DNA from 2 places in the Cytobacillus sp. FSL R7-0696 genome. Region 1 is predicted to be linked to the other one. Evidence: a T-box and tRNA genes for the amino acid it is inferred to sense, from the RefSeq annotation. Region 1 holds a T-box; the other holds one or more tRNA genes.
The links. A T-box is a leader RNA that pairs with one kind of tRNA and senses whether it is charged. The one in region 1 lies ahead of metG (methionine--tRNA ligase), so its partner is inferred to be a tRNA-Met.
Positions count from the first base shown of each region.

Region 1 (16,062 bases):
ATAAAACCATTTCCTGAGTAGGATAACCAAATTCAGTCAGAAGTTCTGCTTCTCTAAAACCTAGTTGAATTAATGCATTTCGGTAGCCTAGGTCAGCTTTATCTCCTTTTCTAAAAGACGTGATGTGGACTTTTTCGTAATTTGCCAAATCGGTCATCTTTATAAAAAGATGTATAATCTCTGGTTTATCATATAAAGGATGAACCCCCAGGAAATCAATTCCCCCATTTATGTGGGAAATCAACATATTTCCAATGATTAATCCATTTTCTATCATGATGAAGGCACGTCTGTCAGCAATGTATGTTTGAAGTACCTTTCTATGCTCTGCTTCTTGCAAGTGAGGAAAGCCATCAATTACGAGGCTTACAAAAGCCATCCAAGATGGTACATTATCCTTGGTAGCTTCTTTAATTATTCTTAAGTTCTCTAATTCTTTATTGTTACTCGTCTGAGTCCATTCATGATTAAATTGGAATCGTAACTGTAATGGATAATAGTCTTTTTCCTCACGGTATTGAAGGGGTGATTTCTTATACATTGCTTTAAATATAGTGGTAAATGCTTGCTGACTCTCGTAACCAGCAATCAATGCGATTTCTAGAATAGACTTATCGGAGAATACAAGCATCCTTGCTGCCTCAGTTAACTTTCTTCGCTGTACATAATCATGAATAGTCATACCTACTGTTTGCGAAAATACCCTATGCAGATAATACTTCGAATAATGCAAGGCATGTGCAACAAGTGCTAGGTTCATTTTCTCTGATAGATGAGCTTCGATATAATCAATGGTATCCATGATTAGATTCACTTTTTTCAAAGCTTGACCCTCCCTCACAAATAATAACAAGAAAACCTAAAGATCTTTTCATTATTCTTGCTCTTTTCTTACACATATACTAGCGGATGCCAGCAATATTATATTTAAATATGACAATGAAGGGAGAGTAATATACATTTAGTATTGGAAATGAAGGGATTTATACGAATAACAAACTATTTTTTTGTTGATAGCTCATACTATCATTACAATGTTAGGTGGAGTTCAGAAGTTTACTTATATATTGAAATAACTATCACCTTAAAATGGACAATGCTTAAAAATAGGTGGTTTGGTCGAGTAGAAAAAGGAACGAATAGAACCTGTCACTTGTTCCATTCATCCCATTTAATCAAACGTTTGTTTAAATACTAAGCTTCAGTACCATATTTCAACGTATCGACTAATAATTGCGTATTGCGATTAAGGTTTGTTCCTTTGGTCAGGATATAAGAAAAGGCTCGTTTTGCATAAAGGCCTTCTATCGGTACAATCTTCAATAGACCGTATGTTAATTCCTCTTGTATGGTTGCCTCGGATAGTAAGGCGAGTCCTAGTCCACTTTTTACGCTACTTTTTATTCCTTGGGTAGAGCTGATGATGAAGGTGGATTTGACTCTCATTTGATGAGATTCGATCAGGTGGTCAAATGATTGCCTTGTCCCCGAACCTTCTTCACGGATAATCCATTCTTGATCATGCAAATCATTTATCGAATGAAAATTTCCTTCATAGGCAGGTGAACAGACAATCACTAAACGATCTTCTGCAAAGGGTGTTTGGACCACCTCTCTTGCATAGGTTTGCCCTTCCACTAAACCGATATCTACTTCTAACCGCCTCACACTATTAATCACCTGATCTGTATTACCAATCGTCACATGGAAGGATAATTGCTCATGTGTTGCTTGTAATTGTGCGATAACGCTCGGCAAAATGTATTCACCAATTGTAAAGCTAGCTCCGATTCGTATGAGACCTGAGGCGACTTGTTTTTTCTTATATAATGTTTCTTTAAGCTGTTCATACACATCCCATATTTTTAAGCCTTGATTGTAAAAAAGTTCCCCTTCTGCTGTTAAGTGGACTTTTTTTGTTGTGCGCTGAATGAGTGAGGTCGCAAATTCATTTTCCAGGTTTTTTATATGGACACTAACGGTTGGTTGAGATAATGCCCTTTGTTTAGCTGTTTTTGTAAAATTTTTCTCGCGTGCGAGGACAAGAAACGTCTCAAGTTCCTCCATATGCATTATAAAACCACCCCATTTATTAATAAAATGAATAAGTATTATTATATATATTTATTTCCAAAATAAAAAGGACAAAACTATACTGTAATAGAGAAAGGGGAGGCAGCAATGGATTTAAAGTCATCTTTGAGAACAGGCTCCTTTTATTTTGGAATAGGAACGACATTGATTATTGCAATTGTGGCTGGGCTTCTCGCCAAACTACCTTACCTGACGATTATCGGTCAGCTCGTTTTAGCCATTTTGCTAGGTATAATTTGGTCTCATACGATTGGTTGGAACCGTTCATATAAAGTCGGTGTTGATTTTTCTAGTAAAAAATTATTAAGACTAGGCATTATCTTGTTAGGTTTGCGCCTTAATTTATCCGATTTAGCTCATGCAGGTGTAAGTACTTTTCTTTATGCGGCATTCTTATTATGTGTCACCCTCCTAGCAGTTTATAGCTTCGCTAGGATGCTTCGTGTGGATAAGACATTAAGTTTATTAACGGCATGTGGTACGGCGATTTGTGGTGCGGCTGCGATTGTGGCGATTGCATCTGTTGTCAGAGCGAAGGAAAGTGTGACTGCTGTCAGTGTCGGTGTGATTGCTGTGCTTGGTACGCTATTCACGTTACTTTATACATTTCTTTATCCGATTTTACCAATAACCGATTACCAATATGGTATGTTAACTGGAGGCACCCTGCATGAGATTGCGCACGTTGTTGCTGCTTCTTCTGTTGGTGGTGTGGAGGCAGAGAATATCGCCATTATCGTTAAACTAACAAGAGTCATTTTACTTGTACCAGTGGCTATTCTTATCGGCTATTATATGAAGAAGCGGGAAAGTCAAGAGAGCGCAACAAAGAACAAGTTACCGATTCCTTGGTTTATTTTCGGTTTTCTCGCGATGAGTGCCATCAATACGTTGGGGTGGTTGCCGACTGAACTTGTTCAATGGCTTATTAGTGGATCATATTTATTATTAGCAATGGCAATGGCGGGCTTAGGGTTAAATGTAGAACTCTCCGCTTTTAAGAAAATGGGCCTGCAGATTTTTTATGCGGCATTACTTGGTACGATACTGCTTGTTTTATTAGGATTTATCATTATTTTTATTATGTAAAGGGTCACATGAAGTGTGGCTCTTTTTTTTGTTCCATTGTATGATAATAAGCATATATTTCCATTTATGTGTATGAAGGAGTAAGTATGAAAATCATATACCTCGCTATCGTTTTAAACGTATTCGTTCTCATCGGTTGTGAAAAGGGAGAGCCGATGGTGTTATTGGACGAGCCAATTAAAGCTATTCATTTTTCACCATCAAAAGGCGTGGGTGAAATAAATGAAACCATCCTTTTTTCTATCAAAGAAGATGCAGACATAAAAACAGTGGAAAAAGTCATTTTAACAGCTGTAAAAGAGCCAACAGTATTAAATGAAAGACTGCCAGATTATGATGTAATGGTTGAGTATAAAAAGGGTTTACCTACTCATGCCATTCATTTATGGGTAGGAGAACAAGATGATCCTAGTATTCTCATGTATATGGTTAATGATGGGGAGACGTATTTGACCACAGGCGACATGACAAATGTGTTAAAGGAGATGGTTAAGAAATGATTATAAACGAACAAGAACAAAAAATAATAGAATGGACCAGATTAAAGTTCGGCTTAGCTCATTATGATTTATGTCGTAGTAGTTACAGTCGCCGCGTAACACTGTTCAATGAAACAGTTTACCAATTTTGTATGGAGTGGTTTCCTAAAGAGGCAGATATTGTTGAGGAAAATTTAAATCCTGAGGGAACGGCAGTAATTACGATCGATTTGCAAACAAATAAGGTAGAATCCGCGATTTTTGTGGAAGGGGCAACATATGCAGAGCATGGTGTTGTCTTTCAACAGCGGGATGTAGAAAGCATTATCAAATGGATAGAAGCGGAAACGAATTTGATATATGGTAGGCATTTTCAACTGGATTCACATAATGAGGAGGAGTATTCTTTTAAAGGATCTTATAAAGGGATGGACATTTCCCCGTCTGGTTATATTGAACTGAAAGTAAATAGAGATGGGGATTTGATTTTTTATAGCATTCATGGTTATTTTCCAACGGATGAATGGGTGGAAGAAGAGGAATATACATTGACCGTTGAGCAAGTGGAAAAAAACGCACTGGCGCAAATCAGGTTGATACATGATCCTTCCTTTGAAGAGGAAAAAATCCACGCTATTTATGGCATAGAGGAAATTTATGTAACCAATGATCTTTCTAAAACGATTCCTTATGAAGGTTTTGCGACTGGGATTGGGCAGGTAGAAGTGCAGGAAGTATTGAATTGGACAGAGCCGTTACAAACACCCTTTGCTAGAAAAGAAATGGAATGGATAGAAGATATCTCAGCAAAACAGGCATTCACGAATGAACCTAGTGCTGATACTGAACCGATTAATGAAAGTGAAGTAACTGCTTATATTGACGTCGTTCAAACGTTTTTAAGACAAGTATACCCAGAGTATTCAGGGGAATGGTTATTAACTTCTTTCAATCGCGATATTGGTTATATTCACGCAAATTTAAAAGGAAGTAAGAAAAACTCGTTTGTTTTCCAGCGGAAACTGAAAGTCTTTATCGATCCCTGTTCGCTCGAGGTGATTAATTATATAGACAACCAGTTATTAAGTGATCAATTTAAATCGTATGATGGACCGGAAGAGGTTGTCCTATCAAAAGAAGAAGCCTATGAAAAAATCAAGGAATTCATTGTGTTAAAACCTTGTTATGTGTATGACTTTGATACACGAAAATATATTTTAAGTGCAATGATTGATAGTTTGTATGGGGTTGATGCCAATACCGGTGAGGTTTTCTTGTTGGCGGATAGGAAGTGAGGGAGTAGTGGATTTAGTAACAAGATTGCGAGATCGGGGAGTAAAAGTAACCGAGATACCGAAATGGGGTACTTATTTACAATATCGCTGGGAGCAGTCATTTGCTAGTCACTTGAATGAGCGTGAAAAAGAAGAGATCTATTTATATGAAAGAGGAAAAATTTGTGGATATTTATGGCATGTTTTTAGTTATGAGACAGTCACTTGTCTTAAAGGAGAACAGGCTAGAGGTAAGTTAGAACAAATGAAAAATATGTCTTGTTATATTTTTTACGAGATGGAGGATAGTGCGTATATCATTGATCGGGTAACATCACTCAAGGCGCTTGATTTAGAGAGAGAAAGTGATATCTATGTGGTAGATGTTGATTTTACTTGGACATATATAAGAACGCATGAAAACCCGCGGTATGGACCCTATTTTTATCATCATAAAGAGGTTGAGAGAAGATGACTTATAAAGTGGTATTCTTTGATGTGGATGGTACGATAACGAGTGAAAAAGATGGGAGTATACCACCAACAACTAAGGTAGCGATTAGAAAACTGATGGAGAAAGGTATACACGTTGTTGCGGCTACTGGTAGGCCATTATCCATGTGTGAAGAGTTGCGGGAAATAGGGATAGAGACATTTATAACAGCTAACGGAGGATATGCCAAGCATCAACAGACGGTCATACATAAGATTCCATTTAATAAAGAGAGATTAATAGACGTGATGAACTTTGCAGAAAAAATGAAACATGGTTTATCTTTTTATACTGAATCCCTTTATATGAATGGTGTTAAAGAAGAAGCTATTCTTACAGCACTTAATGAGACTTTATCTCTTGCTGATTATCCGAGTACACAGCCTGCTATTCTTGAGGAAGAGGTCTATCTATTATGTTTATTTGCGAATGATAGAGTAGTAGATATTTATCGGCAAACGTTTCCTTATTTAATCTTTAAGAGGTGGCACCCTTATATCTTAAATGTAGTTGAAAAAGAGGTATCTAAGTATGTAGCAATAAAAGAAGTATTAGCCTATTTCAATGTGTACCCCCATGAAGCAATTGCTTTTGGTGATGGCGACAATGACATTGATATGGTGAAACTTGTTGGGCTAGGAATTGCGATGGGTAATGGTAGCCAAGGCGTAAAGACTGCTGCCGATTATGTGACCTCCAGGGCGAGTGAAGGAGGGATAAGTGAGGCGTTAAAGAAGTTCAATATTATATAAGGAGGTTCGTTATGAAGGAGAATATATATGATCAAGCATCCTTTTTTGAAAAATATAGTCAAATGACACGATCGGTAAAAGGCCTGGAAGGAGCTGGAGAATGGCAAACATTAAAAGGTATGCTGCCAACCTTTCAGGATAAAACCGTCTTAGATTTAGGTTGTGGTTTCGGTTGGCATTGCCGATTCGCGGCAGAGCATGGAGCTAAATCAGTTGTGGGAGTAGACATTTCTGAAAAAATGATCTCGAAAGCAAAAACAATGTCAAAAGACTATGAAAATGTTACATATATTCGATCCACGATAGAGGATATGCAAATAGAAGAGAGGCATTATGATTTGATAGTAAGTTCACTTGCCCTTCACTATGTACCTAACTTTGAAGAAGTGGCTAATAATGTTCATAAGGGATTGGTAAAAGGAGGACAATTTATTTTTTCTGTAGAACATCCTATTTTTACAGCACAAGGTAGTCAAGATTGGTTCTATGATGCACAGCAAGAGGTTTCTCATTTTCCTGTTGACCATTATTTCTTTGAAGGAGAAAGACAAACAACCTTTTTGGGAGAAAAAGTAACGAAATACCATAAAACTTTGACTACTTATCTTGATGGCTTACTAAAGCAAGGTTTTCAAATCACAAGAATAGTGGAACCAAAGCCACCAGAACATATGATGCATACAGAGGAAATGAAGAATGAAATGAGAAGACCCATGATGATCATCATTTCGGCGACTAAATACGAGTAGTAAATATCAATGATGGTTGGTTGTTGAAGAAAGGAGTAGATGATTTGGTCGTTTCAAGAAATTATTCTCTTAACCAGTTTTATGAAATTCCGCCATATACGTACAATCCGGTAGCAGGAGCTTTATGTATGGGGTTGAAATTATGACGGAGTTCCAACTTTGTCATAGAATAAAGGAACTCATGTCGGGATTTGATAAACCGTGGTTTATTGCGGGTGGTTGGGCGATTGATTTGCATATCGGTCAAAAGACTAGAGAACATAAAGATATTGAAATCGCTGTATTTCGTCAGGATCAAGCGCATGTAAAAAATCACCTTAAACAATGGAGGTTTCAGAAGGTGGTGAATGGTGAACTAGTTACTTGGGAAGGGGAAAATTTACAGCGACCGATTCATGAAATTCATTGCCAGAATGTGATAGATGGTACTTCTTTAGAAGTATTGTTAAATGAAATCCAACATAACGATTGGATCTTTAGAAGAGATGAGCGTATTCGTTATTCATTTGAAAAAATGAAGTCCGTACACATAGAAGATATTCCATATTTGAGCCCCGAAGTGGTGTTGTTATATAAAGCGAAAGATACGAGAGCGAAAGATCAAGAGGACTTTCTTCGATTCGTCGATTTCCTATCTTCTGAAGAAAAGAAATGGCTACAAACGGCGATTCAATTACATATGCCACATCATAAGTGGTTAGAATTACTTGTAAGATACTGAAAACACTTACTTAAATGGATCAGGAGGATACCTAGTGATGGATATAATGAATATGACAGTAACCTTAGCATTATTAGGCGGGCTATTGGCATTTTTCTCTCCGTGTACGCTACCGTTATATCCGACTTTTATCTCTTATATTACCGGGGTATCGGTAAATGACCTGAAACAAAAGCGTGGTGCACAGTCGAAGGTAATCCTTCATGCGGTTGCGTTTTGTTTCGGATTAGCATCTTTAAACTATGTATTGGGCTTTTCTGCGAGCTTTCTCGGGGAGTTTTTTAGAGAATATAATGATCTCATTCGCATGTTTGGTGGGATTTTCCTTGTTATGATGGGGATATTTCTAATGGGACTTTTTCAGCCGAAACTTTTTATGAAGGAGATACGCCTCTTCAAATATAAACAAGCAGGAACTTGTTTGAATTCATACTTAGTAGGCGTCATTTTTGCTGCAGCTTGGACCCCATGTATTGGCCCCATCTTAGGTGCTATTATTTACGCTAGTTTGGCTCAACCACCAGAACAAACTTTTATCCATATTACGGCTTATTCGTTAGGATTTTCTATACCGTTTATCTTACTAGGTTTTGCTATTGAGAAGGTGCGATTCTTTCATAAATATTCGAGCCATTTGATGAAAATTGGTGGTTTCATTTTGATTATTATTGGTGTAATGGTCTATTTTGATCAAGTGTATGTCATCAACATTTGGGGAGCGAAGGCGGAATTCTTTTTGAAAGGGTTGTGGGGGGATGGTTACTAGCTAGCATAAAGGGGGGACAATTAGTTGAATCAGTTTAATATAAAGTGGCAAAATCCAATCATCCGTCTGTATATTTTAGGCATGATACCTTTAATCGTGCTGTCTATCATATTATTTAGTACTTTACCGAGTGAATTGTATTGGATCCCAAACGGTTTATTAATGATTGGTACAGTCTTTATGATTCTTACTAGTGCTATTCTTTACAGAAAAAGTAACTAGGAAGAGCTGAGTACAACTCCATAAAAAAGACATGAACAAAAGTTTCTGGGAATTTGCTCATGTCATTTAAATTGGGTTATCTCGTTTTATTTACCAATTAAAGACGGTTTTAAGAGTAAAGAGAATCAATGAGTACAAAAGGGAAGCCAATAAGAAAGTGGGCAGATGGGCATAGTCTTCCTCCGGTAACTCTTTACTGATGACATTAAAGATCATTGCGCCTGAACTGAAAGCGATGATGGAGTGGACGAATAACCCTGAAGTAGGGCCCATTGATCCGGCAAGTGCCCCTATAAGCGTAGCTATCGCAAATAGAAAGCGTCCGTACTGATGGTGAACATCTTCGTTACCTTTTCCAATATGATAGGATATGCCGATAAAGTGAAGACCGATGGCTAATCCATAAAATAAAGCTTCACCAGAGTGAACATCAGATGAGAATACAATATAAGAAACCATAAATGTATAGATAGCGAAAAAAGTTGCTTGCACAAAATAGGCGGCGTTTTGGTTCATTTTTTGCGCTTTTGTAGATTTTGCGAATTTATACACACTATAGTAAACAATTAATCCGATCAACCCCAAGAAGTATAGTTCGGAATCGATCGCTAGTGTGCCACCTAACTTGTCTTGTTCTTCATGCATGGAAGGGAGAATATATACAAATACATAAGCGATCGCGACACCGCCGGATAGCGACAGTATTTTTTGTTCTCTCATTGGTAGCCACTTAACAATCTTTAGTGCAAAAAGCTGGATGAATATAAGAATAACGCCAATGATGATGGATTCAATGGTCATGGTGATTCCCCTCCTATTTCTTTACCCTTCTATATACCCAAAAATCATAATGAGTCACCCTCCGCCAATTTTTATTTGCCTGGTTATTTAACCTGACGAGACGAGATAAAAGGCCAATAGTAGTAATAAGTAAGCTATGAGAGGGAAAAGAATAATCCATGGTGAGTGGTAGATGAAGCCGCGTGCCTGCCCGATGAGCCCAGGCCTTTCATTGGTAATCGAGAGATAAATCGTCGGCAAATATTGTTTTTCCGTGCCACCGAGAAATAGATAAAGACCCGTGATTGGGCCGAAATACACAACTAGCAATTGTAAAAGTAAAACAAGGAAGCATTAGCGAGTCAGTCAGTCAGAAAACCCGTCATGAAAGCCGAGTAAATAGCATTAGCGAGTCAGTCAGTCAGAAAACCCGTCACGAAAGCCGAGCAAAAAGCATTAGCAAGTCATTCAGTCAGAAAATCCGTCACGAAGGCCGAGCAAAAAGCATTAGCAAGTCATTCAACTAGAAAATCCCCCACGAGAGCCGAGCAAAAAGCATTAGCGAGTCATTCAGACAGTAAATCTGTCACGAAAGCCGAGCAAAAAGCATTAGCGAGTCATTCAGACAGTAAATCCGTCACGAAAGCCGAGCAAAAAGCATTAGCAAGTCATTCAACTAGAAAATCCCCCACGAGAGCCGAGCAAAAAGCATTAGCAAGTCATTCAACTAGAAAATCCGCCACGAAAGCCGAGCAAAAAGCATTAGCAAGTCATTCAGTCAGAAAACCCGCCATGAAAGCTGAACAAATAGCATTAGCGAGTCATTCAGACAGAAAATCCGTCACGAAAGCCGAGCAAATAGCATTAGCAAGTCATTCAGTCAGAAAATCCGTCACGAAGGCCGAGCAAAAAGCATTAGCGAGTCATTCAGACAGAAAATCTGTCACGAAAGCCGAGCAAAAAGCATTAGCAAGTCATTCAACTAGAAAATCCCCCACGAGAGCCGAGCAAAAAGCATTAGCAAGTCATTCAACTAGAAAATCCCCCACGAGAGCCGAGCAAAAAGCATTAGCAAGTCATTCAGACAGTAAATCCGTCACGAAAGCCGAGCAAAAAGCATTAGCGAGTCATTCAGTCAGAAAATCCGTCACGAAAGCCGAGCAAAAAGCATTAGCAAGTCATTCAACTAGAAATTCCGTCAAGAAAGCCGAGCAAAACACATTTGCCTTTCACTTCTCCCATTGACTTTCAAAACCCAGTTGATTAAAATTACCCTTATATATTTTTACTTCAAAAGCAATGAAGAGAAAAAGTAGAATGTGTCGTTTTTTAAGCAGAGAGCTTCGGTAGCTGAGAAGAAGCAAAAAGCAATCATTCGAAAAATGGTCTCTGAGCTGTGTACTGAACATACTTGTTTATTAGTATAAGTAGGCTACGCCGAGTTTTGGCACTCGTTATCAATGTCACAGTATAAAGGCCGATTGGGACTGGCGTACTTGATGAGGCAAGTAGGGTAACCTATTTGTAAAATAAGGTGGTAACGCGTGGTGTAAACCTCGCCCTTAGCTAGCAATAGCTATGGGGCGAGGTTTTTTGTTTGCAGTCGTGTCTCAATCAATCAGCTAATAATTTAGGGGGAATAGAAGATGAGTATTTTTATTGGTGGGGCGTGGGCTTATGCAAATGGATCTTTGCATCTCGGTCATGTTTCAAGTTTGCTACCTGGAGACATTTTGGCAAGATATTATCGTTTAAAAGGAGAAAAAGTGCTATATGCTTCAGGCAGTGATTGTAATGGTACACCGATTACTGTGAAAGCAAGACAGGCGGGGGTAGAGCCGCAGGCGATAGCAGATCACTATCACAAAGAGTTTGTTGATTGCTTTACACAATTAGGTTTTTCTTATGATATTTATACAAGAACAGATACAGCTCATCACCATCATGTAGTACAAGAAATATTTTTAGCGCTTTTAGAAAAAGGCTTGATCTACAAGCGAAAGGTAGAGCAAACCTATTGTGAGCATTGTCAGCAGTTCTTGCCAGACCGCTATGTGGAAGGATTATGTCCAGTTTGCAATGAACCTGCCAGAGGTGATCAATGTGATCATTGTGCAACCATTTTAGAGCCCCTTGAACTTCATGAACGCAGCTGTAAAATTTGTGGTCACACACCGACGACAAGGGAGACAGAACATTTTTATATTTTGCACTAAGTGACTTACAAGCTGATTTGGAGAAATATACACAAAGGGCTGAAGTGCAACATTTATGGAGAGAGAATGCATTGCATTTAACGAAGAGGTATTTAGGTGAAGGCTTGCACGACAGAGCTATTTCTCGAGATTTACCAATCGGTGTCAGTGTCCCTGTTTCTGGTTATGAAGATAAAAAGGTGTATGTATGGATTGAGGCGGTTTCAGGCTATTATTCGGCAAGTAAAAAGTGGGCCGAAGAAAACAATCAGGATGATCATCATTTTTGGTCAAGTGAAACAACCTCGTATTATGTGCACGGAAAAGATAATATCCCGTTCCACACGGTCATTTGGCCCGCCATTTTACAAGGAATAGGAATTGCGGCATTGCCGACAAGGGTGATTTCCAACGAATATGTTACTTTAGAAAAAAAGAAGTTATCGACGAGTAAAAATTGGGCTGTTTGGGTGCCTGATTTCTTAGAAAGATATGAACCAGATTCGATACGCTACTTTCTTACGATTAATGCACCGGAAAATCGCGATGCCGATTTTTCTTGGAAAGAGTTTATCTATAGCCATAATAGCGAATTGCTTGGTGCATATGGGAATTTTGTGAATCGTACGTTGAAATTTATTGAAAAATCATTTGCCGGTGTCATTACAACGTCGGATATTGATGAAAAGATAAAAGGAGAAATAAACTGCTTATATCAAGAAGTTGGAAACCTCATCGAACAAGGAAGCATGAAGCAAGCCCTAGAGAATATATTCGCCTATGTGCGAAAATCTAATAAATATTTTGATGAGCAAAAGCCATGGCAACAATGGCATGAGGATCAAGGGACTTGTGAAAAAACGTTAGCTAATTGTGTTTATCTTCTTGCCAACCTCGCGCAATTACTTTCTCCTTTTTTACCGTTTTCAAGTGAAAAGGTATTTGAATTACTCAATGTCCAAGAGCGGAGATGGCAAGAGGTTGTTTTGAATGGTGTGACACTCACTGCACCAGTTGAACCATTGTTTGCGCGCATTGATGTAGAGAACATTGAAAAAGAATTAACGAGATTACAAGCACAATCACTTGCCGAATAATCGCCGGAAGCAGGACTTTACTTAGCAAACAAAGAACCAATACTTGGGTGGTGAAGTGATGAGGTCTGAAACAGAAATGATGGCGACGATTATAGACTTTGCAAAAAACGAAGAAAGGATTTTTGCCGTCTATATGAACGGTTCCAGAACAAATATAAATGTCCCAAGAGACCAGTTTCAAGATTATGATATTGTTTATGTCGTTGAAGATACCGAGCCTTTTATTAAAAATCAAAATTGGATCGCATCATTCGGCGAGTTGATTATGAAGCAAGAACCAGATAAAAATGATTTTGGTAAAGAAATAGTGCAAGACTTCAAGAGTTATGGTTTTCTGATGCTATTTACAGACGGCAATCGCATCGATCTTCGCTTTCAAACGAAGGAAGTGATGCGAAAAGAATATGGGGAAGATAAACTGACTGTTCCTTTATTAGATAAAGGTGAGTACTTGCCCATTATTCCTCCTCCGACAGATGTCGATTACCACGTGCAAACACCGAGTGAAGGTGAATATGATGCTTATACAAATAACTTCTGGTGGTGTCTACAAAATGTGGCGAAAGGTATTTGGCGAGATGAATGGCCATATGCTCAAGCAATGTTTAACTCTGACATAAGAGACGCATTAAACAAAATGGTCGATTGGTGGATCGGTATTCAATATGATTTTCGTATTTCTACTGGTAAGTTAGGAAAATATTATAAGTGTTATCTCCCTCCTTCCTATTGGGAGATGTACAGAAAAACTTATAGTGATGGAGATGAGGAAAATATGTGGGAAGCAGTTATGACCACATGCGAATTGTTTCGTGCGTTAGCTCAAGAAGTGGCTAATCACCTTCGATTCTCTTATCCTATCAATGATGATCGTCGCATGCTTGCGTATTTGGAGGGGGTTAGGCAATTACCGAAAGCGTGAAGGAGATAGGCTACTTAAAGAATGAGAGGAAAAAGCGGAAAAAGGGATTGAAGACCTTTCGTATAAGGGTAAAGAATTGTACGACTTAAAAGCAAAGGGATGGATCAACACAATGAATATTCTTTCCTATTCTTATAAAAAACGGGGAGCGATTGAATTTACTTTCGATGCTTTTCCCCATTCAAAAGTAGTCTTTCACCCAATTAAAACGTATTATTTCATTCGCACTGTGCGCTGGAATGCGGAGGATCCTGTTGTGACAAGAAGAGATTTAGAGAGAATGGAAATGGTAGCTAACTTAGAGATGGGTACACTTGAACATTATAAAAAAAGAAAAGGTTATAAACCACTAACACTATAAATGTAAGCCAGTAAGGAGGAAGCCGATGCCATCTTATCAACCTAAATTACCTTTAACAGCAGATGAAAGGTCTAGAATACGAGAGGCAAGATTGAAGATCAGCCAAATACATATACTTGGGATAAAAGAAATTAGTAAGCATTTAAATATATCAGATGAAAGGGCACGGAAGATTAAGGGATGGGCAGACTTCCAATTGGTGCCCTCAATTGGTTTTGAATTAGCGGATAAACTTGTTCGATATCTGCAAATCTATCGTTTAGAAGATATAAAGAATGAAAACCCGGGACAACTATTTGATCTGCTGGAAAAAGAAATGGGTGTGAGAACGGATGGCTGTGTGGAAGATCAAATTCGCTGTGTCATTCATTTCGCTAACAATAAGCAAATGCCTAAAAAATGGTTTGACTTCACGGATGAGAGAAAGGCGTATCGCATAACAAATGGCTTTCCATCAGATCGACCAGAGAAATCGTGGAGGGATTAGGAGGAGTTGGCGATTGTGATTCAAGAGAGTAGCATATATTGCAAAGTCCGCTCTCCATCAAAAGTCGTAAGGAAGATACAGCTTTTATCGGTCGTGATGAGTTCTCTTTTGTATAAAAATATAATTAGATAAAGGAGGACTGATGATGCAATGATAGAAGGCTTATATGAAGCTCATTTACCAGTCAAAAATTTAGATGACGCGATTGAATTTTATACGAATCTAGGGTTACAGGTGGCATTAAGGGATGAAGAGACAGTATTTCTCTGGATTGAAAAGGATAAAAGTTGGTTAGGTCTATGGCAAGGAGAAGAGTACAAGTTGCCCTATCATCCTTCTGTTAGACATGTTGCCTTTCGCGTTTCCTATGAAAATTTAAAGCGGTCATTAAACTGGTTAGAAACAAAGGGAATTGAAGCAGTGCGATTTGGCAGCAGAAAGTCGGTGGCTCCATTTATTCGGTCACATCAAAGTAATGCTTCAGTTTATTTTAAAGACCCAGACGGCAATAGTTTAGAGTTGATGTGTACGGTGGATACACCAGAGGAGTTGCAGAAAGTTTGCAAAAAGTGGTCTATCACGGAATGGGAAGAATCTTTGAAGGGACTTAAGCTACAAGATTTCTAAAATAAAAGTAATGGAGTAAACGAAAAAATGTTGTTTCATTGATCATTTTTTCGTTTTTTTTTTTGCCTTGTAAGAGGCGAGCGGTAAGACGGTTATACCTTTATTAAATGTCAAAGAGATGAAGTGATAAGATTAGGCAACTTGTCCACACGAAAATGATCTCCTTTTAATAAACTATCAGGATAAAGATTTAAATTTTTTTGTGGAAAGGAGTGCTACATTTGGCTGATTGTAATAGAAATGCTTTAGGAACATGTTCCGATGCAGGTGGCTATAATACTACTGCAAGTGGTGTGGCTTCGCATGCGGAGGGTAGTACAACAGAAGCTGCTGGCACAGCGTCTCATGCGGAGGGCTATAATAGTATAGCGACTGGAGAGACCTCTCATGCCGAGGGTTATGCATCAATAGCAACAGGTGCAGCTTCTCACGTGGAAGGCTCAAGCACTAATGCGACGGAGGTCGCCGCACATAGTGAAGGGTTTAATACACTAGCGAGTGGGCAAGCGTCTCATGCGGAGGGATTTGAAAGTTTGGCCATCGGTGGAGTATCACACGCTGAGGGACATGGGACTGAAGCAAGTGGATATGCCTCTCATGCCGAGGGGATTAATACTTCGGCAATTGGAAATGAGGCACATGCGGAAGGAACAAATACATCGGCGATTGGAGATAATAGTCATTCAGAAGGTTATGCCACAACGGCTAGTGGGGAAACCTCTCATGCAGAAGGTTCAGAAACAAATGCAAGCGGAGATGTTTCGCATGCAGAAGGTTCAGAATCTACAGCAAGTGGAGGGGCTGCGCATGCAGAAGGGTTAGGTACAACCGCGAGTGGGGATGCCTCTCATGCGGAAGGGGATGGTACGTTAGCTTCTGGTAATGCTGCACATGCCGAGGGTTTATCTACTACTGCTACTGCTACCGCCTCCCATGCCGAAGGTGGTTCAACAA
Region 1 covers NZ_JBBOWA010000001.1:1,350,087-1,366,148, reverse strand. The annotation lists gene MKX29_RS07155 (AraC family transcriptional regulator) at 1-814, opposite strand, end outside; gene MKX29_RS07150 (LysR family transcriptional regulator) at 1,195-2,073, opposite strand; gene MKX29_RS07145 (YeiH family protein) at 2,182-3,183, shown strand; gene MKX29_RS07140 (hypothetical protein) at 3,270-3,683, shown strand; gene MKX29_RS07135 (hypothetical protein) at 3,680-4,957, shown strand; gene MKX29_RS07130 (DUF4275 family protein) at 4,965-5,411, shown strand; gene MKX29_RS07125 (Cof-type HAD-IIB family hydrolase) at 5,408-6,181, shown strand; gene MKX29_RS07120 (class I SAM-dependent methyltransferase) at 6,193-6,930, shown strand; gene MKX29_RS07115 (nucleotidyltransferase domain-containing protein) at 7,073-7,651, shown strand; gene MKX29_RS07110 (cytochrome c biogenesis CcdA family protein) at 7,689-8,417, shown strand; gene MKX29_RS07105 (hypothetical protein) at 8,442-8,639, shown strand; gene MKX29_RS07100 (hypothetical protein) at 8,730-9,440, opposite strand; gene MKX29_RS07095 (hypothetical protein) at 10,212-10,664, shown strand; T-box leader at 10,710-10,986, shown strand; partial or broken gene metG (methionine--tRNA ligase) at 11,066-12,711, shown strand; gene MKX29_RS07085 (aminoglycoside 6-adenylyltransferase) at 12,770-13,633, shown strand; gene MKX29_RS07080 (hypothetical protein) at 13,746-13,994, shown strand; gene MKX29_RS07075 (helix-hairpin-helix domain-containing protein) at 14,020-14,481, shown strand; gene MKX29_RS07070 (VOC family protein) at 14,632-15,108, shown strand; gene MKX29_RS07065 (hypothetical protein) at 15,330-16,062, shown strand, end outside.

Region 2 (16,062 bases), 1.4 Mb from region 1:
TATATTCTATAAAATCAGTAGCATTTTGCTAAGCGCCTTTTACTTATAAGGCGCTTTTTCCTACTTTTTTTAGCATTCAATCTCTGCTTAGCGTACCATAAAATGATAAAATAAATGAATAATTATCGCAATTTTTCACTTATTCCAACCAACAACGGCACATCTAGAAAGCGACTAAAGTATTTGAACTAGGTCATATTATAAGAAAAGCAACAGTGAAACCTACTAATAATCAAGATAAAAACTTAATACATCCTGAATTCACCCATGTAAGATGCTAAAGATGCTAAATAGGAATAGATACAAAGGACGAAATCTCACTAAAGATTGTAAGGAGGATGAAAGATGCTGGATAGTCAGTATAAAGCACAATGTAGTACCGAGTATAGCCGTTTAAAGACTGTCGTATTATGCGAACCAACCTACATGAATATTGAGAATCAAATCAATGAAACACAAAGAAGGTATTCTGATAAAGGCTTTAATGTGGAGCAAGCCATCATTCAGCATCAACAATTCGTTGCAAAATTAAAAGATTTAGGGATTGAGGTCGTACTTTTACCTCCAGGTAAAAACTATCCTGAACAAGTATTTACACGTGACATTGGTTTCACCCTTGGGGACACTGTATTTATCGCTGCGATGGCAACGAAAATAAGACATGGTGAGGAAGATATTTTACAAGAGTGGTTAAAATCTCATAATGTATCTTATAACAACATAAAACATGGTCATGTTGAAGGTGGAGATGTCATTATCGATCAAGATACCGTTTATATTGGACAAAGTGACCGTTCCGATACGATTGGTATTCAATATTTACAATCTAAATTACCACATATGAAAGTATTACCAGTACCATTCACTAAATCCTTTTTACATTTAGACTGTATCTTTAACGTGCTGTCTCCTACAGAAGCACTCCTATATCCAGGACAAATGGATAAAAAAGTAGAAGAATATTTATATTCAAGATATGACATTATTGAGGTCTCTAAAGAAGAACAGTTCACACTAGGAACAAATGTCCTTTCTGTAGGTAATAGACAAGTATTCTCACAACCAATCAATTCACAAGTAAATCGAGCTCTGAGTCAAAGAGGCTTTGAAGTAATCGAAGTAGATATTTCTGAAATCATAAAATCCGGTGGTGCCTTCCGCTGTTGCACAATGCCCCTATTACGTTTAACAGACCCAACCTATTTTGATTGAGGGAATAGATAAGATTGGGTGAATAAGAAATTTAGACACTCTCTCCGTTTTTTCTAGCATTTATAATATATTTGTACAAGTGCTTATAAGGTCCAACATAAATAAAAAGCAGAAGTGTGTATAATGAAGCACACTCCTGCTTTTTTTATCTATTTAATTCTCCATATCCCTTGGGCATATTCATTAATTGTTCGGTCGCTGGAAAAGTAACCCGATTTAGCGATATTGTTAAGGCTCATTTTCCGCCATTTCTCCTGTTTTTCATAAGCGTACCCCGCTTTTTCCTGAATATGAACATAGCTAGAGAAATCACGTAAAACAAAATATTGGTCATTTTCCATAATTAGCGAATCATAAATGGGTTCAAATTCATCAAATACATCTGGAAAGAAACCATTTCTTAACTGGTCCATTACTTGCCGGATTCGATGATCATGATGATAATATTCAGTCGCTTGATAACCACCATGAGCATAATAATGATTGACCTCATCAGAGCGTAAACCGAAGATAAAAATATTCTCATCACCTACGCGCTCATGAATTTCAACATTAGCACCATCCATCGTTCCAACAGTAATCGCACCATTCATCATGAATTTCATATTTCCAGTTCCAGATGCTTCTTTACTTGCCGTCGAAATTTGCTCACTAATGTCTGCTGCAGGAAAAACATCCTCTGCCAGTGATACCCGATAGTTCTCAAGGAAAATTACCTTAAGGTATTCATTTGTTTTAGGGTCATTATTTACCTTTTTAGCAACAGTATTAATGAGCTTTATTACCTTCTTAGCAAAATAATATCCTGGAGAAGCTTTCGCACCAAAAATGAAGGTACGGGGATGCATTTTAAAACTCTCATCTTCTTTGATTCGATTATATAAATACATGACATGAAAAATATTTAATAGTTGTCTCTTATATGCATGTAGTCTCTTTACTTGAATATCGAATATGGAATGTGTATCAATTTTTATTCCTGTTTGCGTAAAAATACGATCGGCAAGATTTTCTTTATTTGCGTGTTTAATATCAGCAAGTCTCGTTAACAAGTCTGTATCATTTTCATATTTTAATAATAATGCCATTTGCTCAGGATCGCGAATCCATTCCGCTCCTAACCTTTCTGTTATTAAATCAGCAAGCGACTGATTAGATTTAAGTAACCAGCTACGATGCGTAATGCCATTTGTTTTATTATTAAACTTCTTAGGAAAAAATTGATAAAATGAATGCATTTCGCGATATTTTAATATCTCTGTATGGAGTGCAGCCACTCCGTTTACACTATGGCTACCTACAATAGCCAAATGAGCCATTTTTACTTGGTCATGAGCAATAATCGCCATGTTTTCGATATGCTGCCATTTGCCAGGATACTTTTCCCAAAGCTTTGCACAGAACCGTTCATTGATCTCATTTACAATCATATACATTCTTGGTAATAACGGTTGGAAAATACGAACTGGCCATTTTTCTAGTGCTTCAGATAAGGTCGTATGATTAGTGTAAGAAATTGTTTGTGTAGTTACTTCCCAGGCATCATCCCAACCAAGATTTTCTTCATCAATTAATATCCTCATTAATTCTGGAATCGCTAATACTGGATGCGTATCATTAATATGAATACTAATATATTGATGGAATTCCTTCATATCCTTATGCTGTCGTTTAAATGAGCGTATGATCGACTGAAGACTTGCACGAACTAAAAAATATTGTTGTTTTAACCTCAGTATCTTGCCTTCATCTTGCGTATCATCAGGATATAAAAACTCAGATATTGCTTCAGTCTCTTTTTTATATTTTAATACATCTTGATTGGTTGGATAACGGACTGGCTCTGCACTCCATAACCTAAGTGTATTAATCGTTTCAGTATGATACCCGACGACTGGCATATCATATGGTACTGCAGTCACTCTTTCAGCATGGATATGTTGAAACACTTGTCTGCCATTTTCTTCACGTATATCTACTTCTCCCCAAAACGGAATTTCAACTGATAAATCTGCCTTTCTCACCTCCCAGACATGACCATTTCTTAACCATTGATCGGGTAGTTCTACTTGATATCCATCAACCACTTTTTGTTCGAATAACCCGTGCTTGTATCTAATCCCACAACCATGGCCAGGCAAATTAAGAGAAGCTAATGAGTCAAGGAAACAGGCTGCTAATCGACCTAAACCTCCATTACCTAATCCTGCATCTGATTCTACTTCCTCTAAAGAGCTTAATTCGATACCTAAATCTTGCAACCCAGCAGACACCACTTGCTCTATCCCTAAATTTAATAAGTTGTTTCGAAGTAGTCGACCTAATAAAAACTCTATCGACAAATAATAAACCTGCTTTACTTGGTCTATCCTGTAACGCTCATTGGTATTAATCCATTCCGTACTTACATACTCACGTATTAATAAGCCCAATGTATAGTAATGATCTTTTTCTGTGCTATCAGCAAAGCTTTTTCCGCATGTCATCTCTAGCTTCTTTAAAAATGCCTCTTTAAATTCTTCTGTATTAGAAAACATGGCTCTCACTCCTAGAGATCACATCTGAATATAATTGATTATATTTAAAAGCGGATTGTGCCCAACTATAATCTTTTTCCATAGCAGTTATAACTAATTGACTCCACAGTGGTTGATTCCGATAATATGCTAGTGCTCGACGATAAGTATAGAGCATATCATGTGCGTTAAAATTTTTAAAAGTGAACCCCCAGCCCTCACCTGTCTGGTCATTATAAGACTGTACGGTATCATTCAACCCTCCTGTTTCTCTTACTATAGGAATGGCACCATATTTCATCGCAATGAGTTGACCTAATCCACAAGGCTCGAACTTAGACGGCATCAAAAATAGATCAGCACCCGCATATACTTGATGCGCTACTTCTTCATTGAACCCAATATAACATTTACATTTTTCCCCGTAATTTGCTTCCATTTTTCTGAAGAAATCTTCAAACACTATATCGCCTGTACCAATAAGAATAAATTGCACATTTTCTTGCATCATTTCATGGAATACTCTCTCTATTAAGTCCATACCTTTTTGTTTTGTTAACCTTGTGATCATAGCCACAATGGGGGTATTCCGATCTATCTTTAAATCGAATATTTTTTGTAAATATGCCTTGTTTTCCTTCTTTAATAGCCATTGCTCTGAATGAAATGCTTGATAAATCGTCGCATCTTTCTCTGGGTGATAGACGTCTTCATCAATTCCATTCAATATCCCAATTAAATGGTCATTTCTTTCCTGTAACAAACCATTTAATCCCTCACCAAAATAATCTGTTAGAATCTCATCTCTATACGTAGGACTTACAGTTGTTATTTGATCAGCTGATACTATGGCACCTTTCATAAAATTAATACAATCATAATACTTTAATTGATCTTCACGATAATACTCAAACCCCAACCCAAACAAATCATGAATGGCATCTTTAGGGAAGACACCTTGAAAGTGTAGATTATGAATCGTAAAGACTGTTTTAATCAATTCATACCCACTTCTTTTTTGATAATGAACTCTTAATAAAAAAGGAATCATGCCTGTATGCCAATCATGGCAATGAATAATATCAGGATAATAGTCGAGCTGTGCCAGTGTTTCTAATACAGCTCTATTAAAATAAGCAAATCGCTCACCATCATCATCGTAACCATATAATTTTTCTCTCTTAAAATAGTATTCATTATCTACAAAATAAAAAGTAATATCATTTAACTCGAGCACTTCAATTCCACAATATTGATTGCGCCAGCCAACAGCGACTACGAATTCGGCTATCTTTTTTGTCTTATTCTTATATAAGGCAGGGATGTTCCCATACTTTGGTAATATTATTCTTACTTCCGTCCCTTGTTTCGTTAATTCCTTCGGTAACGAACCTGCGACATCTGCTAATCCACCTGATTTAAAAAAAGGGACACATTCTGAGACGGCAAATAATACTTTCACGAATTCATCAACGCTCCTTGAATTGACCCTTTTTTAACAACAAAAGGGACCGATTGTGTGCCTGTTAAGTAGGTTCCTTCTTCTACTTTCACATCTTTATCTAAAATAACAGAATCTAATACACACCCCTCTTGAATCTCACATTTCTGCATAATCACACAGTTTCTTACTATCGTATTTTTACCGACTTTTACACCCCTAGCAATAATACTATATTCTACTTTTCCTTCTATTTGGCAACCGTTGGCCACAATAGAATTCTTTACTTCACAACCATTTAGATATCTTGTTGGCGGTTCATCTTTTACTTTTGTATAGATTGGAAAATCTCTTAAAAATAAATTTCTCCAGACATCAGGGGTTAGTAGTTCCATGCTCGCTTGAAAATAAGATTGGACAGAATCGATAGTTACTGCCTCCCCCTTATATTCATAATGACAAATTGTGTAAGGCTGATGGATATCAGCCATAATATCACTTATGCATGTATAACCTGTTTGTCTGCGAGTTTGAATCATATCTATTAGAAGATCTTTTTTGACCAAATACATCTCTAAAGGTTGATTTAGCTGTTGAATTGACGTAATATCACAGCCAGATTGAATATGCCGCTGTAAAACTGGTGAGAAATCAATATTACAAACGGTATAGCAATTAGCAATTAATGCATAATCTTGTGAACTACGATAAAAATAATCAATGTTAGCAACAAAATGATTAAATGAACCAATCCCACTATTTGAACTATCAATCATCGGTGATGGGAAGAAGAAAAGACCATCTCTTTTTCTATCTAAATCCCAGTTCTTCCCCGATCCTAGATGATCCATCAAAGATCGGTATTGATATTTCGGAAAAATCGCCACACTCTCTATTCCTGAATTGACCATATTAGAGAGAATAAAATCTATTAGTCTATATCTTCCAGCAAAAGGAACAGCAGCTAAAGAACGATGAAGGGTTAACTCATCCAGTCCCTTATGATAAGTTGTCGCATCAATGACTCCTAATAAACGATTATTCAATCAATATCCCCCCAGTAAAAATCATACGGTTCTACATTTATGCAAAATGACAAATACTTTCTGGCGTGATTAACAATGCTTCACTTGTTTCTTTTCTTTCTTTAATTACTGTCCCATCTGGTATAACTATATTTGAAGGGACAATGACCTTTTCTAATATGACATTCTTACCAATCCTTGTATTTGGCATAACTACTGATTCTTTAATAACAGACCCTTTATCAATCGCTACACCTTGAAAGAGAACTGATTTGATTACCTCGCCTTCAATCGTACATCCTTCATTTACTAAAGATTGTTTGACCTTTGCTTGTGGAGAAATATATTGTGGAGGATGGTTAGGATTAACTGAGTAAATTCTCCAGTCTTGATCAAAAAGATTTAACTCACAATTTTCATCTAATAAATCCATATTAGCTTCCCATAGACTTTGAACTGTACCGACGTCTTTCCAATAACCATTAAAAGGATAGGCATAAAGTTTCTTATTTAACTTCAACATCTCAGGAATAATATCTTTTCCAAAATCATGGCTTGAGTCCTTATTTTGATTATCCTTTTGTAAAAACTCATTTAGTACTGACCATTTAAAGATATAAATGCCCATTGATGCTAAATTATTCTTTGCTTGCTCAGGTTTTTCTTCAAAATCTTCTATTCTCATATCTAAAGAAGTATTCATAATACCAAAACGATTTGTTTCATGCCACGGGACCTCTATAACAGAGATTGTCGCATCAGCTCCTTTACTAATATGGTAATCTAGCATTAAGTCATAGTTCATTTTGTAAATATGGTCACCTGATAAAATTAATACATATTCGGGGTTATGTTGCTCTAAATAATTGATATTTTGATAGATAGCACTTGCCGTACCTGTATACCATTTGACTTCAGAAGATTCACTGTAAGGGGGAAGTACTGTCACACCGCCATTTCTTCTATCCAAATCCCATGCGCTTCCTATGCCAATATATGAATTGAGTATTAGCGGTTGATATTGTGTTAGTACACCGACTGTATCGATACCTGAATTTGTACAATTACTAAGTGTAAAATCGATGATGCGGTATTTACCTCCAAAAGGGACAGCTGGTTTAGCAAGCTCCTTCGTCAAAGAATTAAGGCGGCTTCCTTTACCTCCAGCAAGCAGCATCGCTACACATTTCTTGTTAGCCATTTACAACATCACTCCTTTTTCTTTTTCTAACAGGACGTAAAACTGAAATACCGAATGGTGGTATCGTCATTTCGATGCTGTATGGTTTTCCATGGTAGGATTGTTTTTTTGTATTTAATACTCGTTTATTAATACAATGAGAGCCACCAAATTCATGATTATCACTATTAAACACTTCTCTATAACTCCCATTTTTAGGAACACCCATTCGAAAATTCATATATACTTGAGGGGAAAAGTTACATACAACAATTAATATTTCTTCTTCTTCTACTCCTTTACGAATAAATGAAAAAATGGATTGCTGATGGTTATTAGCATCAATCCACTCAAAACCTTCTGATCTGTGGTCCCATTCATATAATGATTTAGATCTCTTATATAACTTTATTAACTTCTTCACATAATGATTCGTTTTTGCATGCATTTCATACTGAAGTAAGTGCCAATCCAACTGTTCTTCATCTTTCCACTCGGCAAATTGTCCTAGCTCAAACCCCATAAATAACAGCTTTTTACCTGGATGTGTCATCATAAAACCTAAGAGCAAACGATATTGGGCAAATTTTTGCCAATAATCTCCTGGCATCTTGTCTAGCAGGGATTTCTTCCCATGGACAACCTCATCATGTGATAACGGTAAGAGAAAATTTTCGGAGTATGCATACATTAAAGAAAAAGTCATTTTATTATGGTGGTATTGTCGTTCACCTGGGGCTTTCTCCATATAAGATAATACATCATTCATCCACCCCATATTCCATTTATAACTGAAACCTAATCCGCCATAGTGAACAGGAGCCGTTACTTGGGGCCAATCAGTAGAATCCTCTGCCATCATCAAGATAGAGGGATCATAAGCAAACACAGCTTTATTTAATTTCTGTAAAAATTGAATACCAAATGGATTTTCCCTCTTCTCGTTATTAGGCCAAAAAATAATATTTGATACTGCATCAATTCTAAATCCATCGACATGGTATTTTTCCATCCAAAAAATAGCATTGGATATGAGGAAACTATGAACCTCTGTTTTACTTAAATTAAAATTAGCTGTACCCCAAACAAAATTTTCCCTATCAGCTTCTGTTTCGTATTCATAAACATATTCACCATCTAAACAATATAGCCCATGTTGATCTTTACAGAAATGTCCTGGTACCCAATCTAAAATAACACCAATATTATTTTGATGGCATTGATCGATAAAAAACATTAAATCTTTTGGTTCACCATATCTACTCGTAGCCGAATAATAGCCTGTTCCTTGATACCCCCATGAACGATCATAAGGGTGTTCAATTATAGGCATCAATTCAATATGTGTAAAACCATGCTCCTTTACGTAAGGAATGATTTCTTCTGCTAGTTCACTGTATGTCAATAAAAGGCCATTCCTCTTTTTCCATGTACCTAGATGCATCTCATATATCATCATAGGTTCTGAAAATGCTTTCCTTTGTTGTTTTTCCTTTTGCCAGCCTTGGTCCTTCCATTTGTAATCTTCTAAAGAATAGACAATCGAAGCAGTTCTGGGTCGTAATTCTGAACAAAAAGCAAAAGGATCAGCCTTTAAAAAAGTTTGTTCATCCTTGTTCTTAATTGCATATTTATAAATTTCTCCTGTTAAATCTCCATCTAGCTGAATTGTCCATATCCCCTCATTATTTACTTTTTCCAATGAAAAACCTTCGCCATTCCAATGATTAAAAGAGCCAACTAATGATATTGAGGAGGCATGTGGAGCATAGATAGTAAAGCAAGTAACCCAATTATCTCCTTCTTTATGACGGTGTGATCCAAACAGTTCGTATGCCTTAAATAAGCTTCCTTCATGAAACAAGTGCATTTCGAATTCAGTGGGGTATGCAGTTGTATTCATTCTAATTCATTCCACTCCTTGTATTACATTACTCTTTCTTAATTAATTCGTCTTAAGTATAAAAATCCCTTGTTAATTTTCAAATTATTTTGACATCTAATGACAGATAATATAACATCCAAAAGTGTTAGCCACATAAAAAAGAAGCTGTCAACTTATGTTGACAGCTTCTTTTTTATGACCCCTACGGGATTCGAACCCGTGTTACCGCCGTGAAAGGGCGGTGTCTTAACCGCTTGACCAAGGGGCCAACTGGCGGAGAAGGAGGGATTTGAACCCTCGCGCCGGTTGCCCGACCTACACCCTTAGCAGGGGCGCCTCTTCAGCCACTTGAGTACTTCTCCATATGGCTCCGCAGGTAGGATTCGAACCTACGACCGTTCGGTTAACAGCCGAATGCTCTACCACTGAGCTACTGCGGAATAATATAAATGGTGGGCCTAAATGGACTCGAACCATCGACCTCACGCTTATCAGGCGTGCGCTCTAACCAGCTGAGCTATAGGCCCCTATTTAAGCGGGTGAAGGGAATCGAACCCTCATCATCAGCTTGGAAGGCTGAGGTTTTACCACTAAACTACACCCGCAATGGGGCGGCTGATGGGAATCGAACCCACGAATGTCGGAACCACAATCCGATGCGTTAACCACTTCGCCACAACCGCCATAAAAAATGGCTCAGGACGGAATCGAACCGCCGACACAAGGATTTTCAGTCCTTTGCTCTACCGACTGAGCTACTGAGCCAAAATAATAAATATGTAAATGGCGGTCCGGACGGGACTCGAACCCGCGACCTCCTGCGTGACAGGCAGGCATTCTAACCAACTGAACTACCGGACCAGATTGCGGGGGCAGGATTTGAACCTGCGACCTTCGGGTTATGAGCCCGACGAGCTACCGGACTGCTCCACCCCGCGATAATAATATGAATGGCGGAGGAAGAGGGATTCGAACCCCCGCGGGCTTTAACACCCCTGTCGGTTTTCAAGACCGATCCCTTCAGCCAGACTTGGGTATTCCTCCGAATAATGGTGGACCTTGTAGGACTCGAACCTACGACCGGACGGTTATGAGCCGTCTGCTCTAACCAGCTGAGCTAAAGGTCCATCATTCTATCTATGGTAGCGGCGGAGGGGATCGAACCCCCGACCTCACGGGTATGAACCGTACGCTCTAGCCAGCTGAGCTACACCGCCATAGAATATATTGTATAAAATTAATTGGTGGAGCCTAGCGGGATCGAACCGCTGACCTCCTGCGTGCAAAGCAGGCGCTCTCCCAGCTGAGCTAAGGCCCCTAAAATAAATATGTATATCTAGTGGTCGGGAAGACAGGATTCGAACCTGCGACCCCTTGGTCCCAAACCAAGTGCTCTACCAAGCTGAGCTACTTCCCGAAACATAACGCGCCCGAGAGGAGTCGAACCCCTAACCTTTTGATCCGTAGTCAAACGCTCTATCCAATTGAGCTACGGGCGCTTAATTTTAAAAGAATGGTGCCGAGGACCGGAATCGAACCGGTACGGTAGTCACCTACCGCAGGATTTTAAGTCCTGTGCGTCTGCCAGTTCCGCCACCCCGGCACATATTGGAGCGGAAGACGGGATTCGAACCCGCGACCCTCACCTTGGCAAGGTGATGTTCTACCACTGAACTACTTCCGCAAATATTTAAAATGGTGCGGGTGAAGGGAGTCGAACCCCCACGCCTTGCGGCGCCAGATCCTAAGTCTGGTGCGTCTGCCAATTCCGCCACACCCGCATATTAAGATGATCAAATGGTGAGCCATGAAGGACTCGAACCTTCGACCCTCTGATTAAAAGTCAGATGCTCTACCAACTGAGCTAATGGCTCGTACAAAGCACGAGTGGTGCCGGCCAGAGGACTTGAACCCCCAACCTACTGATTACAAGTCAGTTGCTCTACCAATTGAGCTAGGCCGGCAAATACACACAAAAAATGGTGGAGGATGACGGGATCGAACCGCCGACCCTCTGCTTGTAAGGCAGATGCTCTCCCAGCTGAGCTAATCCTCCAATATGTATGCCCGGCAACGTCCTACTCTCACAAGGGGACAGCCCCTAACTACCATCGGCGCTGAGAAGCTTAACTTCCGTGTTCGGTATGGGAACGGGTGTGACCTTCTCGCTATCGCCACCGGACTTTTTAAAGACATTTATTATTATAACGTCTTTTATGAAAATTTCAAGAGAAATTTTAAATCATTCTCTGAAAACTAGGTAATGTTGAAGAAGATTATTTTGAGTAATCGCCTGAATGCGTGCTGACGTACTACATAAGTAGTGCTGTCTAGCTGCGGCGGCTTGGAGCCGCCCGCATTTCGTATTGTCTAGCTACAGCGCCTAGGTGCTCGAGGTCATAAGTCAAATCTGTCATGAGGTTAAAGAACAACCTCCTGTCAAATCTGCCTTATGCTTGTCGCACCTGTGCAAGGCGCTTTCGCTTTTCGTTTTTGGTTAAGTCCTCGATCGATTAGTATTAGTCAGCTGCATGTGTCGCCACACTTCCACCTCTAACCTATCAACCTGATCATCTTTCAGGGATCTTACTAGCTTGCGCTATGGGAAATCTCATCTCGAGGGGGGCTTCATGCTTAGATGCTTTCAGCACTTATCCCTTCCGCACATAGCTACCCAGCGATGCCTTTGGCAAGACAACTGGTACACCAGCGGTGCGTCCATCCCGGTCCTCTCGTACTAAGGACAGCTCCTCTCAAATTTCCTGCGCCCACGACGGATAGGGACCGAACTGTCTCACGACGTTCTGAACCCAGCTCGCGTACCGCTTTAATGGGCGAACAGCCCAACCCTTGGGACCGACTACAGCCCCAGGATGCGATGAGCCGACATCGAGGTGCCAAACCTCCCCGTCGATGTGGACTCTTGGGGGAGATAAGCCTGTTATCCCCGGGGTAGCTTTTATCCGTTGAGCGATGGCCCTTCCATGCGGAACCACCGGATCACTAAGCCCGACTTTCGTCCCTGCTCGACTTGTAGGTCTCGCAGTCAAGCTCCCTTGTGCCTTTACACTCTACGAATGATTTCCAACCATTCTGAGGGAACCTTTGGGCGCCTCCGTTACTCTTTAGGAGGCGACCGCCCCAGTCAAACTGCCCACCTGACACTGTCTCCCATCCCGATAAGGGATGTGGGTTAGAATTTCAATACAGCCAGGGTAGTATCCCACCGACGCCTCCACCGAAGCTAGCGCTCCGGCTTCTAAGGCTCCTACCTATCCTGTACAAGCTGTACCAAAATTCAATATCAGGCTACAGTAAAGCTCCACGGGGTCTTTCCGTCCTGTCGCGGGTAACCTGCATCTTCACAGGTACTATAATTTCACCGAGTCTCTCGTTGAGACAGTGCCCAGATCGTTACGCCTTTCGTGCGGGTCGGAACTTACCCGACAAGGAATTTCGCTACCTTAGGACCGTTATAGTTACGGCCGCCGTTTACTGGGGCTTCGATTCAAAGCTTCGCGTGAGCTAACCTCTCCTCTTAACCTTCCAGCACCGGGCAGGCGTCAGCCCCTATACTTCGCCTTGCGGCTTCGCAGAGACCTGTGTTTTTGCTAAACAGTCGCCTGGGCCTATTCACTGCGGCTCATCAAGGCTTTAACACCCTAATGAGCACCCCTTCTCCCGAAGTTACGGGGTCATTTTGCCGAGTTCCTTAACGAGAGTTCTCTCGCTCACCTTAGGATTCTCTCCTCGCCTACCTGTGTCGGTTTGCGGTACGGGCACCTTATTCCTCGCTAGAGGCTTTTCTTGGCAGTGTGGAATCAAGAACTTCGGTACTAAATTTCCCTCGCTATCACAGCTCAAGGTATATGACCATGGGATTTGCCTCATGGTCCCTCTAACTGCTTAGACGCACATCCAATCGTGCGCTTACCCTATCCTCCTGCGTCCCCCCATCACTCAAACAGAATACGGTGGTACAGGAATATCAACCTGTTGTCCATCGCCTACGCTTTTCAGCCTCGGCTTAGGTCCCGACTAACCCTGAGCGGACGAGCCTTCCTCAGGAAACCTTAGGCATTCGGTGGATGGGATTCTCACCCATCTTTCGCTACTCATACCGGCATTCTCACTTCTAAGCGCTCCACCAGTCCTTACGGTCTAGCTTCAACGCCCTTAGAACGCTCTCCTACCACTGAACATCAACGATGTTCAATCCACAGCTTCGGTGATACGTTTAGCCCCGGTACATTTTCGGCGCGGAGTCACTCGACCAGTGAGCTATTACGCACTCTTTAAATGGTGGCTGCTTCTAAGCCAACATCCTGGTTGTCTAAGCAACTCCACATCCTTTTCCACTTAACGTATACTTTGGGACCTTAGCTGGTGGTCTGGGCTGTTTCCCTCTTGACTACGGATCTTATCACTCGCAGTCTGACTCCCATGGATAAATCTTTGGCATTCGGAGTTTGTCTGAATTCGGTAACCCGATGAGGGCCCCTAGTCCAAACAGTGCTCTACCTCCAAGATTCTTACGCATGAGGCTAGCCCTAAAGCTATTTCGGAGAGAACCAGCTATCTCCAAGTTCGATTGGAATTTCTCCGCTACCCACACCTCATCCCCGCACTTTTCAACGTACGTGGGTTCGGGCCTCCATCCAGTGTTACCTGGACTTCACCCTGGACATGGGTAGATCACCTGGTTTCGGGTCTACGACCACATACTCATTCGCCCTATTCAGACTCGCTTTCGCTACGGCTCCGTCTGTCCAACTTAACCTCGCATGTAATCGTAACTCGCCGGTTCATTCTACAAAAGGCACGCTATCACCCATTAACGGGCTCTAACTACTTGTAGGCACACGGTTTCAGGATCTCTTTCACTCCCCTTCCGGGGTGCTTTTCACCTTTCCCTCACGGTACTGGTTCACTATCGGTCACTAGGGAGTATTTAGCCTTGGGAGATGGTCCTCCCTGCTTCCGACGGGATTTCTCGTGTCCCGCCGTACTCAGGATCCACTCTGGAGGGAACGAAGTTTCAACTACAGGGCTTTTACCTCCTATGGCGGGCCTTTCCAGACCTCTTCGTCTATCTCGTTCCTTTGTAACTCCGTATAGAATGTCCTACAACCCCAAGAGGCAAGCCTCTTGGTTTGGGCTAATCCCGTTTCGCTCGCCGCTACTCAGGGAATCGCGTTTGCTTTCTCTTCCTCCGGGTACTTAGATGTTTCAGTTCCCCGGGTCTGCCTTCCATACCCTATGTATTCAGGTATGGATCCTATCCCATAACGGATAGGGGGTTTCCCCATTCGGAAATCTCCGGATCAAAGCTTACTTACAGCTCCCCGAAGCATATCGGTGTTAGTCCCGTCCTTCATCGGCTCCTAGTGCCAAGGCATTCACCGTGCGCCCTTATTAACTTAACCATTGTTCGGCTTGCGATAAGCTACGCATTTCGGCGTCAGCTCACTCGTCAACATCCTCATGTGCACAAGACGCACACTCCGGTGTTTCCTCGCTCGCTTCCTTGAACTGCTTGCTTCTCACAACCCTCACGGTTGTGTGTTTTAAAAAAAGTTTAGTATCTTTACTCTATTACTATTAAATAGAGAGAAAATAACTAAGGTGGCGATTACTCGGTAATCTTCTTCATTACATTATCTAGTTTTCAAAGAACGATTGATGAATAGTAAGCTTTGGTATTCTCGTCAGCTTACGCTTCCTTGAATCCTTCGCTATTTTCACCTTATTTTGAGAGATTATACTCTCAAAACTGAACGAACAGTCTAACATCAAGTAAATTCCGTATATTCCTTAGAAAGGAGGTGATCCAGCCGCACCTTCCGATACGGCTACCTTGTTACGACTTCACCCCAATCATCTGTCCCACCTTAGGCGGCTGGCTCCAAAAGGTTACCCCACCGACTTCGGGTGTTACAAACTCTCGTGGTGTGACGGGCGGTGTGTACAAGGCCCGGGAACGTATTCACCGCGGCATGCTGATCCGCGATTACTAGCGATTCCGGCTTCATGTAGGCGAGTTGCAGCCTACAATCCGAACTGAGAATGGTTTTATGGGATTGGCTAAACCTCGCGGTCTTGCAGCCCTTTGTACCATCCATTGTAGCACGTGTGTAGCCCAGGTCATAAGGGGCATGATGATTTGACGTCATCCCCACCTTCCTCCGGTTTGTCACCGGCAGTCACCTTAGAGTGCCCAACTGAATGCTGGCAACTAAGATCAAGGGTTGCGCTCGTTGCGGGACTTAACCCAACATCTCACGACACGAGCTGACGACAACCATGCACCACCTGTCACTCTGTCCCCCGAAGGGGAAAGTCCTATCTCTAGGATTGTCAGAGGATGTCAAGACCTGGTAAGGTTCTTCGCGTTGCTTCGAATTAAACCACATGCTCCACCGCTTGTGCGGGCCCCCGTCAATTCCTTTGAGTTTCAACCTTGCGGTCGTACTCCCCAGGCGGAGTGCTTAATGCGTTTGCTGCAGCACTAAAGGGCGGAAACCCTCTAACACTTAGCACTCATCGTTTACGGCGTGGACTACCAGGGTATCTAATCCTGTTTGCTCCCCACGCTTTCGCGCCTCAGCGTCAGTTACAGACCAGAAAGTCGCCTTCGCCACTGGTGTTCCTCCAAATCTCTACGCATTTCACCGCTACACTTGGAATTCCACTTTCCTCTTCTGCACTCAAGTTCCCCAGTTTCCAATGACCCTCCACGGTTGAGCCGTGGGCTTTCACATCAGACTTAAGGAACCGCCTGCGCGCGCTTTACGCCCAATAAT
Region 2 covers NZ_JBBOWA010000001.1:2,766,180-2,782,241, reverse strand. The annotation lists gene MKX29_RS14555 (1,4-dihydroxy-2-naphthoate polyprenyltransferase) at 1-12, shown strand, start outside; gene MKX29_RS14550 (dimethylarginine dimethylaminohydrolase family protein) at 346-1,212, shown strand; gene MKX29_RS14545 (glycogen/starch/alpha-glucan phosphorylase) at 1,362-3,749, opposite strand; gene glgA (glycogen synthase GlgA) at 3,739-5,190, opposite strand; gene MKX29_RS14535 (sugar phosphate nucleotidyltransferase) at 5,187-6,215, opposite strand; gene MKX29_RS14530 (glucose-1-phosphate adenylyltransferase) at 6,253-7,395, opposite strand; gene glgB (1,4-alpha-glucan branching enzyme) at 7,388-9,277, opposite strand; tRNA gene MKX29_RS14520 (tRNA-Glu) at 9,456-9,527, opposite strand; tRNA gene MKX29_RS14515 (tRNA-Ser) at 9,531-9,621, opposite strand; tRNA gene MKX29_RS14510 (tRNA-Asn) at 9,625-9,699, opposite strand; tRNA gene MKX29_RS14505 (tRNA-Ile) at 9,710-9,786, opposite strand; tRNA gene MKX29_RS14500 (tRNA-Gly) at 9,794-9,864, opposite strand; tRNA gene MKX29_RS14495 (tRNA-His) at 9,867-9,942, opposite strand; tRNA gene MKX29_RS14490 (tRNA-Phe) at 9,952-10,024, opposite strand; tRNA gene MKX29_RS14485 (tRNA-Asp) at 10,044-10,120, opposite strand; tRNA gene MKX29_RS14480 (tRNA-Met) at 10,124-10,197, opposite strand; tRNA gene MKX29_RS14475 (tRNA-Ser) at 10,211-10,303, opposite strand; tRNA gene MKX29_RS14470 (tRNA-Ile) at 10,310-10,386, opposite strand; tRNA gene MKX29_RS14465 (tRNA-Met) at 10,400-10,476, opposite strand; tRNA gene MKX29_RS14460 (tRNA-Ala) at 10,502-10,577, opposite strand; tRNA gene MKX29_RS14455 (tRNA-Pro) at 10,600-10,676, opposite strand; tRNA gene MKX29_RS14450 (tRNA-Arg) at 10,685-10,758, opposite strand; tRNA gene MKX29_RS14445 (tRNA-Leu) at 10,774-10,862, opposite strand; tRNA gene MKX29_RS14440 (tRNA-Gly) at 10,869-10,943, opposite strand; tRNA gene MKX29_RS14435 (tRNA-Leu) at 10,956-11,040, opposite strand; tRNA gene MKX29_RS14430 (tRNA-Lys) at 11,058-11,133, opposite strand; tRNA gene MKX29_RS14425 (tRNA-Thr) at 11,148-11,223, opposite strand; tRNA gene MKX29_RS14420 (tRNA-Val) at 11,240-11,315, opposite strand; rRNA gene rrf (5S ribosomal RNA) at 11,325-11,441, opposite strand; rRNA gene MKX29_RS14410 (23S ribosomal RNA) at 11,753-14,685, opposite strand; rRNA gene MKX29_RS14405 (16S ribosomal RNA) at 15,078-16,062, opposite strand, start outside.
Region 2: it has a tRNA-Met gene. The T-box ahead of metG (methionine--tRNA ligase) is inferred to sense a tRNA for this amino acid. The anticodon was not compared.